4 regions of the Roseateles sp. P1_C1_2 genome follow, and region 4 is predicted to be linked to each of the others. Evidence: predicted binding sites of a transcription regulator. Region 4 holds the regulator's gene; each other region holds the start of a gene.

Region 1 (2,196 bases), on a different contig from region 4:
AAGGCCATGGCCTGGTGGGCCCGCATCATCAGCGCGTCAGCGAAGCCGCGCAGCAGCATCACCACGCCGAGGATGATGTACATGATGCCGATCTTCTTGTGGTCGATGCTGGTGATCCAGTCGGTCCACAGATGGCCCCAGAGCTTGAACTTGGTGATCAGCGCGAACACCAGCGCGCCGCCCAGCATCACGGCGATGAAGGTGGCGACGAGGATGGGCTCGTGCAGCGGCAGCGAGTCCCAGCCGAGGCGGCCGAGGATGGGATGCAGCTGATCGAGCGTCTGGTGTTGGGCAACGACGGGATTGGACATCGGTCGGTCTCAGTTCTTCAGCGCGGCGGGTGAAGCCTCGGGGGCTTCGACGGGCAGACCCAGCAGGTTGGTCGGCGTGCACAGCGCGGCGACGACGGTGCGTTCGCGCTGCGTGCCCTCGGCATCACGCCAGGGGCTGCGCATCGTGCTGGCCACGCCACCCTTGCCGGCACCGCCGGCCGCGTCGATGGCCATCATCTGGCTGGCGCACATCTTCTTGCCGTCGACGCAGCGGTCGACGATGGCGCTCCACAGGCCGGGCTCGACGCTGGCGAAGCGGCGGATGGGCTCCTTGGCGCTCGGCTGTTCCAGCTTCAGGTAGTCAGCGCGGGTCAGCGTGTTGCCGCCGGCCTTGTTGCCGTCGACCCAGCGCGCGAATTCTTCGTCCGTCAGACCATGGAACTTGAAGCGCATGTCGGAGAAGCCGGCACCGCTGTACTGGGCCGACAGGCCGTCATAGACACCGGCCTTGTTGATGACAGCGTGCAACTGAGTCTGCATGCCCGGCATCGCGTAGATCATGCCGGCCAGGGCCGGCACGTAGAAGGTGTTCATCACCGAGGTGGACGTGAAGCGGAAGTGGATGGGGCGGTCCACCGGCGCGGCCAGTTCGTTGACGGTCGCGATGCCCTGCTCGGGGTAGATGAAGAGCCACTTCCAGTCCATCGACACCGCGTAGACCTCCAGCGGCTTCACGTCGGCCGCCACGGGCTTGCCTTCGGCGATGCGGTCCAGCGGGCGGAAAGGGTCGAGCTTGTGGGTGCTGATCCAGGTGATGGCGCCCAGCGCGATGATGATCAGCAGCGGCGCACCCCAGATGACGAGTTCCAGGCGGGTGGAGTGGTCCCAGTCCGGCGCATACGTCGCCTCCTCGTTGGACTGGCGGTAACGGTATGCAAAGAACAGCGTCAGCGCGATCACCGGGACGATGATCAGCAGCATCAACAGCGTGGACGTGACAATGAGCTGCGCCTGCTGTTGCGCGATGTCGCCATGCGGCTTCATCACGATCCAATCGCAGCCGGACAAAGCGAAGCTGGCTGACAAGACCAGGGCGCTGTTGAGGAGAGACTTGTTGGGGTACATCCTGAGGTGCGCGCAAGGGTTAACGATCTTGCTCGCAGCGATGGAATGTAAGTTGATTGAGGTAAATCAACGATTGGACATTTTGTCCAAGGCACAGACGGAGACAAGCCCGAAATGGCAGTTGCAGGTAGTACTTTCCATAGCCCCAATTCCGGCCCGCTGACCACCCGGACGGACGAGGACCTGGCCCCCGGCGACATCGCGGTGGGCGTCATCATCGGCCGCGCGTCCGAATATTTCGACTTCTTCGTCTTCGGCATCGCCTCGGTGCTGGTCTTCCCGCAGGTCTTCTTCCCCTTCGCCGACCGCCTGACGGGCACGCTCTACGCCTTCCTGGTCTTTGCGCTGGCATTCGTCGTCCGACCGGTCGGCACGCTGATCGGCATGTCCATCCAGCGCCATTTCGGCCGCTCGGCCAAGCTGACCGCCGCCCTCTTCCTGCTCGGCTGCTCCACGGTCGGCATGGGCCTGCTGCCTGGTTACGCCGAGGCCGGCAGCGCAGCCATCTGGCTGCTGGCGCTCGCACGCGTCGGCCAGGGCCTGGCCTTGGGTGGCTCCTGGGACGGCCTGCCCTCGCTGCTGGCCCTGAACGCCCCGCCGCACCGCCGCGGCTGGTACGCCATGCTGGGCCAGCTCGGCGCGCCGCTGGGCTTCTTCGTCGCCTCGGGCGTGTTCCTGTACGTGTTCGGCAGCCTGGACGCCAAGGACTTCCTGTCCTGGGGCTGGCGCTTCCCCTTCTTCACCGCCTTCGCCATCAACGTCGTCGCGCTGTTCGCCCGGCTGCGCCTGGTCGTCACGC
Region 2 (2,196 bases), on a different contig from region 4:
GGGGGTGGGGGTGCTGGCCGGCGTGCTGCTGGTGCTGGGCCTGGCCATCACGCGCAGCATCACGCGCCAGCTGGGCGGCGAGCCCGCCCGCGTCAACGAGATCACGCGCCAGCTCGCCGAAGGCGACCTCAGCGTCGACATCGACTTGAGGGGCAGCAGCCACGAGAGCGTCATGCAGGGTGTGAAGGCCATGCGCYACAGCATGGCCAGCATCGTGCAGCAGGTGCGTGACGGCTCGGAGTCGGTGGCCAATGCCAGCTCGGAGATCGCCTCCGGCAACCAGGACCTGAGCGCCCGCACCGAGAGCCAGGCCAGCGCGCTGCAGCAGACGGCGGCGTCCATGGACGAGCTGGGTGCGACGGTGCGCAACAACGTCGACAACGCCCAGCAGGCCAACCAGCTGGCGCAGAACGCCTCGCACGTGGCGGCCGAGGGCGGCCAGGTCGTCAAGCAGGTCGTCGACACGATGAAGGGCATCAACGACAGCTCGCGCCGCATCGGCGACATCATCTCGGTCATCGACGGCATCGCTTTCCAGACCAACATCCTGGCGCTGAACGCGGCCGTCGAGGCGGCGCGCGCGGGCGAGCAGGGGCGCGGCTTCGCGGTGGTGGCGGGCGAGGTGCGGCTGCTGGCCGGCCGCAGCGCGGAAGCCGCTCGCGAGATCAAGACGCTGATCTCGCAGAGCCTGGAGCGTGTGGACCGTGGCAACACCCTGGTCGACCAGGCCGGCGCGACCATGGACCGCGTCGTCAGCAGCATCCAGCGCGTCACCGACATCATGGGCGAGATCAGCTCGTCCAGCGCCGAGCAGAGCGCCGGCGTCAGCCAGGTCGGCACGGCCGTCACGCAGATGGACCAGGCCACGCAGCAGAACGCGGCGATGGTGGAGGAGATGGCCGCCGCGGCCGATGGCCTGAAGGTGCAGGCCCAGCAACTGGTGGAGACGGTGTCGACCTTCCGCCTTCCTGCCACGCGCTGAGGCGCGGCGGACGTCCCGACGTGCCGCTGTTGGCAAGCGGGGCTGCCAGCAGCGCCCATGCGCCAGCCGGGACGTCCGGTGTTTGCAGCCCATGGGTCCGGGCTTCGTCGTCCGGATTGATCCAGCGCAACCCGCTTGCCCGCGCGCTGCATAGCATGGTTGTTCGCCGACCAAGGACAGCCCAAGATGCAAACTCGGACGCAAGCGCAGTGGCCCCTGCTGCGCCAACTGCTGCTACACCGCCAGACCGAACTGCGAGCCGAAGTGCGTGCGGTGCAGCTGGCGCGTCAGGACGCGCAGACGGAAAGCCCGGAGGTCCGAGACCTCAAGGACGGCGCGGATCTCATGCAGCGCCAGCAGACCGAGGACTTCCAGGCCGCCCGGGACTTGCAGGAGTTGCAGGACGTTGATGACGCGCTGGGCCGGCTGGAGGCTGGAAGCTATGGCGACTGCGCCGGTTGCGGCGAGGCCATCGCAGCGGCGCGTCTCACGGCCCTGCCGTCCGTGCGGCTGTGCGCTTCCTGCCAGGCTGCCCAGGAGCGTCTGCCATGAGCGCGAACGACGCGGCGCGATATCGCCTGCCGGTGCTCGCGTCACTCGCCGTGGCCGCGCTGGCCACCGGTTGCGCCCTGGAGGTGCAGAACGCCAGGCCTGCTCAAGAGCTGGCGCGCCGCGCCTTGCCGGAAGGCGAGGTCTACGTCGGCTGGCGTGTGTTCCAGCAGAAGTGCGCGACTTGCCATGGCGCAGCGGCGACAGGTACGGCGACCGGCCCCGACCTGCTGCCCAGGCTGCGCGAGATGGGCTCGCATCAGTTCGTGGGCCTGGTGCTCAGGCGCTACGACTGGATACTCGCTGCGGCAGAGTCCGACCCGCAGGGCTCTGCACGCAGTGCCCTGGTCGAAAAGGTCCTGCAGGGCAGGGAAGAGGCGCTGGTGATGCCGGCCTGGCAGGGCGACCCCACGGTGACGGCCCACATCATCGATCTCTACGCCTATCTGTCGGCCCGTGCCGATGGCAGGCAGGGGACGGGCCGTCCTTTGCGACAGCGAGCGCCCGACTGAGGGTTTGCCGTCGGCCTTCGCGCAGCCAGGAGAGCGCCATGCTTCAAGCAAAAGTCACCCTGATGAGCGGAGGCGCCTCGGGAATCGGTCGTGCCAGCGGTGGCTATCTTGCACGCTGAAGCGGCGGCGCCCACCAGCGGAAATCCCCCTGCC
Region 3 (2,196 bases), on a different contig from region 4:
GCCGGCATGTCGCCCAGCCACAGCGGGAAGAACAGCACGACGTGATCGGCCCATCCGATGTCGGCCTGCGCTGGCAGCAGCGCGGGCGGCACCGGCCCTTCCTCCCACGCCTGCTTGCTGCGCAACAGCGGGAAGTCGAGCTGGGCGACGTCGATGCGACGAACCTCATGCCCGGCCCGGCCGGCACCTTCTGCGTAGGCATCCGCAAGCGCGTGGCACAGGTGGCTGCCATTGCCGTCGGGATGGCCAAGGATCAACAGGACGTGGCGCGCTTGGGGGGTCATGGCCCCACGGTAGCCCGACAGGCGGCCCCGGCCATTGCGCTGGATCAATCCAGCTCGCGGGTCGGTCCGCGGCCTTCACGGCACGCTGAGCACCAGGGCCGCCTGAAGAATGGCGCGGCGCCTGACGGCGGGCGCCGCGTCGATGCCAACGGAATCAACCAGCGCTGCCGTCGGATGGTCCTGGGTCGCCAGCCCGGCGAAGACGGGAATGGTGGTGCTGCTTGCGATCCGCCCGACCAGTGTGGCCGGCAGGTGCTGGCATTCGACGGCGTCGTAAAGCCTGGCCAGCACCCGCGCGGTGGTGGCGATCTGCTGTGCGCTGCTGTCCTCGTCGAGCCCCAGGTGGACATATGACACATGCGCACCCAGCGCCGTGGCGGCATGGACGAATTCGCCCTCACTCGCCTCGCCCGGCCGGGGCGACACGAGTGCCAGCTTCTTGCCTTGCAGCAGCTTCAGTGCGCCGTTGCCGAGCTTGGAGAGCGCTTGCGCCTGCAGCACCAGGGCGGCTGCATCTTCGGGGTTGGAGAAGTCGGCGCTCGTGACGCCTTGACGGGGTTTTGCAGACATTGGCCGCCAGCGTAGCGACGCGACATGCGCGGGCATTGACGCAGGTCAACGCCGCTGGATCCGGCCTGGTGTTGCGAAGCTCCGTCACCGTCTGTTCACCGAGTGTTACGCAGTGCGACCGACTGGTGCCGCCCGTTGGCATCGCATTGGCGGGCGCTACCTAGCATCCATCGCATCAATCAGCCCTCACCGGAGCCCCAGATGCACACCACCCCGCACAGCGCCATCCAGCGCCCAGACGCCCCGGCCTTTCCTGCCCCCGACGGGTCGAGCACGCGGACGGCTGCGTCGACCGGACAACGCATCACCGATGACCTGGCGCTGCTGCAAGCCACACTGAAGCCCACGCGGCGCATCGTGCACGCTGGCGACGTGCTCTACCGCAACGGCGAGCGTTTCGAGCATCTGTACGTGCTGAACTCGGGCTGCTTCAAGCTGCTCAGCGTCTCCGAGGGCGGCCACGAGCAGGTGGTGGGGCTGAAGTTCCGCGGCGACTGGCTGGGCTTCGGCGGCATCGCCAAGGGCAGCTTTGCCTGCGACGCCGTCGCGATGGACACGGCGGAGGTCTGGTCGCTGCGCTACGACGCCTTGCTGCGGGCCTGTGCCGAACAGCCGCGCCTCATGGCCCTGCTGCATCAGGCCATGAGCAGCGAAATCATGCGCGATCGCGAGGCCAAGACGGCGCTTTGCACCCTCCCGGCAGACGCCCGGGTCGCCACCTTCCTGCACGACTGGGCCGACTCCCTGTTCGTACGCGGCCTGCGCACCGACCAGATCAGCCTGCGCCTGACCCGCGCCGAGATCGGCAACTACCTCGGCCTGACGCTGGAGACGGTCAGCCGCGTGCTGTCAAGGCTGGCCCGGGCCCGGTTGATCGCCTTCAACGAAAAAAGCCGTCGCGACATCTGCATCCCCGACTTCCATGCCCTGGTCGCCTTCACCAGTCGCCGTCCGGCGACAGCCGGCCTTCACTGAGCGACACGCCCTTCGAAGGCGACGCGGCGATCCAGGGAGACACCATGAATGCACAGCATCAAGATCCAAGCGCAACTTCTCTGAACCCAGCGGCCGAAGGCGGGCCCCCCAACCATGATGCGACGTCACTGCGTCGCCTGCTGCCGGGAACCCCGAAGCAGATCGCGGCCGCATACGCCGCCTTCGGCCTGGCATGGATCATCCTGTCCGACAGGCTGCTGCAGTTCGTGGCCCCCGACGTCGCGACCCTGTCGGCCGTCAGCCAGGGCAAGGGCCTGGCCTTCGTGCTGGCGACCAGTGGCCTGATCTACTTCGTGGCGGCGCGTGGTCGCCGTACCAACAGCGGTGCGGCGCACCCGATCGGCTC
Region 4 (2,196 bases):
CGTCGGCATCCGGCGACAAGAAACTGTCAGACGAATCAAGCGCTTAGCGCCGCAGCCGCGCAGCCTGTCGCCACCCGGCGACAAAAGTGCCGCCCTGGGCCGCTGTTCACCCCCGAGTTTTTTTGCAAGTGCTTGATCTGCAAGGGAAATCGCAGGTTGGCACAGGCCTTGCGCTAAGCCGTTTGTGGCGCCGCCCGGTGCCGCCTTCGATTCACGCATCCTCAGGAGATTTGCATGCGACAAACATCCACCTTCGCCCGACTGCTGACTGCCGCCCTGATGGCGGGTGCCGCGACCGCGAGCTTTGCGGCCGATCAAGCACCGGCCCCGGACCAACAGGTCGCGCAGGCTCAGCCGGCAGGTGACGCCGCCATTACCAGCCAGGCCCAGGCCGCCCTGCAAAAGGACAAGGACCTGCAGGCGCTGCCGCTGACCGTCAGCAGCACCAGCGCCGGCGTGATCGTGCTGAAGGGCGCGGCGCCCACGGCAGACCTGGCCCAGAAGGCCGTGCTGCTCGTGTCGGCCGTGCCGGGCGTGAAGGAAGTGCGCAACGAGATCAAGGTCGGCTGATCGCCGTCACCTTCGATCTCGAGGCCCCGCGCGCCCCCGCGGGGCCTTTTTTCGCGTGACCCCAGATTTCCGGGCCGAGCGCCGGGCCGCCCCAAGCCGGCCCGCTTGGGCGATGTGCTTGCGGCTCAATGCCGCAAGCATCGCCGTCCCCTCGGGGGACCGGCCAGCTCTGCCCGCGTTCAGCAGGGCCGGGCTGGACGAGGGGCTTCAACTCAAACTCGGGAGTTGTTGACCAGCGCCTGCAGCCCCGCCTGATCGAGGATGCGCAACTGGCGCTGCTTGACCTCCATCAGCCCGTCCTCCTGGAACTTGGAGAAGGTGCGGCTGACGGTCTCCAGCTTGAGTCCGAGGTAGCTGCCGATCTCTTCGCGCGTCATGCGCAGCACCAGGCTGGACGCCGAGAATCCGCGCGCCTGCAGGCGCTGCGTCAGGTTCAGCAGGAAGGCCGCGAGCCTCTCCTCGGCGCGCATATTGCCCAGCAGCAGCATGACGCCGTGGTCGCGAACGATCTCGCGGCTCATGATCTTGTGGAACTGGTGCTGCAGCACGTTGAACTCGCGCGACAGGGCTTCCAGGTCGCGGTACTGGATCACGCAGACGGAAGAGTCCTCCAGCGCGACCGCGTTGCAGTGGTGGTGGTCGCTGCTGATGCCGTCCAGCCCCAGCAGCTCGCCTGCCATCTGGAAACCGGTCACCTGGTCGCGGCCGTCCTCGCTGCCGACGCAGGTCTTGAAGAAACCGGTGCGCACCGCGTACAGGGCCTCGAAGCGGTCGCCGTTGCGGAACAGGTGGTCGCCACGCTGCACGCTGCGGCGCTTCTCCACCAGGCCGTCGAGCTTCTGCAGCTCGCCGGCGTTCAGGCCCACGGGCAGGCAGAGTTCCCGCAGATTGCAGCTGGCGCAGGCCACCTTGAGGGGCTCGAGCGCGGAGCAGGGCTTCGAGGGCATGTCGGGAGTGATCGGCACGCTCATCGGGCTAGTCAGGGTGGTCAGCATGGAACACATTGTTCTCGGCGGCACCCGCAGCGGCCTTGACCTGGATCAACGCCCTGGGTTGTTCCTGTCGGCACAGTGAGGGCATGCCCGCTGTCACAGACCGCCCCATCGATGCCGACCTGCTGCGCCGCCATGACGTGGCCGGCCCACGCTACACGTCCTATCCCACCGCCGACCGCCTGGTCGAGGCCTACCAGGGGCCTCAGCACCTGCAGGCGCTGCGCCAGCGCGGCACGGCGCAGCCGCTGTCGGTCTATGTCCACATCCCGTTCTGCGAGCAGCTCTGCTATTACTGCGCCTGCAACAAGATCATCACCAAGCACCATGAGCGCGCCCAGCCCTACCTGGCCGCGCTGGAAGTGGAGATGGACCTGGTCGCCGAGGCCATGGGAGGCACGGCGCCGGTATCGCAGTTGCACCTGGGCGGTGGCTCACCGACCTTCCTGTCCGACACCGAGCTGAGCTCGCTGATGGACGCGCTGCACCGGCGCTTCAAGCTGCTGCCGGGTGCCGAGCTGTCCATCGAGGTGGACCCGCGCACGGTGGACGCCGCGCGGCTGGCGCATCTCCGTGGCCTGGGCTTCAACCGCCTGTCCTTCGGTGTGCAGGACTTCGATGCCGCCGTACAGAA

The links. The regulator FNR, encoded in region 4, switches genes on or off when oxygen is low (the NO sensors DNR and NnrR bind a similar motif). The targets are predictions, from matches to a motif close to TTGATNNNNATCAA.
Region 1: a site for FNR is predicted at 1,454-1,467, ahead of cyoA (ubiquinol oxidase subunit II). Genes of this name have one in related genera too.
Region 2: a site for FNR is predicted at 1,099-1,112, ahead of AC1D2H_RS09675 (TraR/DksA family transcriptional regulator). Genes of this name have one in related genera too.
Region 3: a site for FNR is predicted at 890-903, ahead of AC1D2H_RS01885 (ornithine carbamoyltransferase). Genes of this name have one in related genera too.

What each region holds. Positions count from the first base shown of each region.
Region 1 covers NZ_JBFUAB010000008.1:92,448-94,643, forward strand. The annotation lists gene cyoB (cytochrome o ubiquinol oxidase subunit I) at 1-311, opposite strand, end outside; gene cyoA (ubiquinol oxidase subunit II) at 321-1,397, opposite strand; gene AC1D2H_RS09585 (MFS transporter) at 1,512-2,196, shown strand, end outside.
Region 2 covers NZ_JBFUAB010000008.1:113,059-115,254, reverse strand. The annotation lists gene AC1D2H_RS09680 (methyl-accepting chemotaxis protein) at 1-982, shown strand, start outside; gene AC1D2H_RS09675 (TraR/DksA family transcriptional regulator) at 1,169-1,534, shown strand; gene AC1D2H_RS09670 (c-type cytochrome) at 1,531-2,043, shown strand; gene AC1D2H_RS09665 (cation-translocating P-type ATPase) at 2,134-2,196, shown strand, end outside.
Region 3 covers NZ_JBFUAB010000002.1:16,310-18,505, forward strand. The annotation lists gene AC1D2H_RS01880 (NAD(P)H-dependent oxidoreductase) at 1-284, opposite strand, end outside; gene AC1D2H_RS01885 (ornithine carbamoyltransferase) at 360-854, opposite strand; gene AC1D2H_RS01890 (Crp/Fnr family transcriptional regulator) at 1,056-1,829, shown strand; gene AC1D2H_RS01895 (putative bifunctional diguanylate cyclase/phosphodiesterase) at 1,874-2,196, shown strand, end outside.
Region 4 covers NZ_JBFUAB010000025.1:70,665-72,860, reverse strand. The annotation lists gene AC1D2H_RS23315 (sigma 54-interacting transcriptional regulator) at 1-47, shown strand, start outside; gene AC1D2H_RS23310 (BON domain-containing protein) at 235-570, shown strand; gene fnr (fumarate/nitrate reduction transcriptional regulator Fnr) at 783-1,541, opposite strand; gene hemN (oxygen-independent coproporphyrinogen III oxidase) at 1,649-2,196, shown strand, end outside.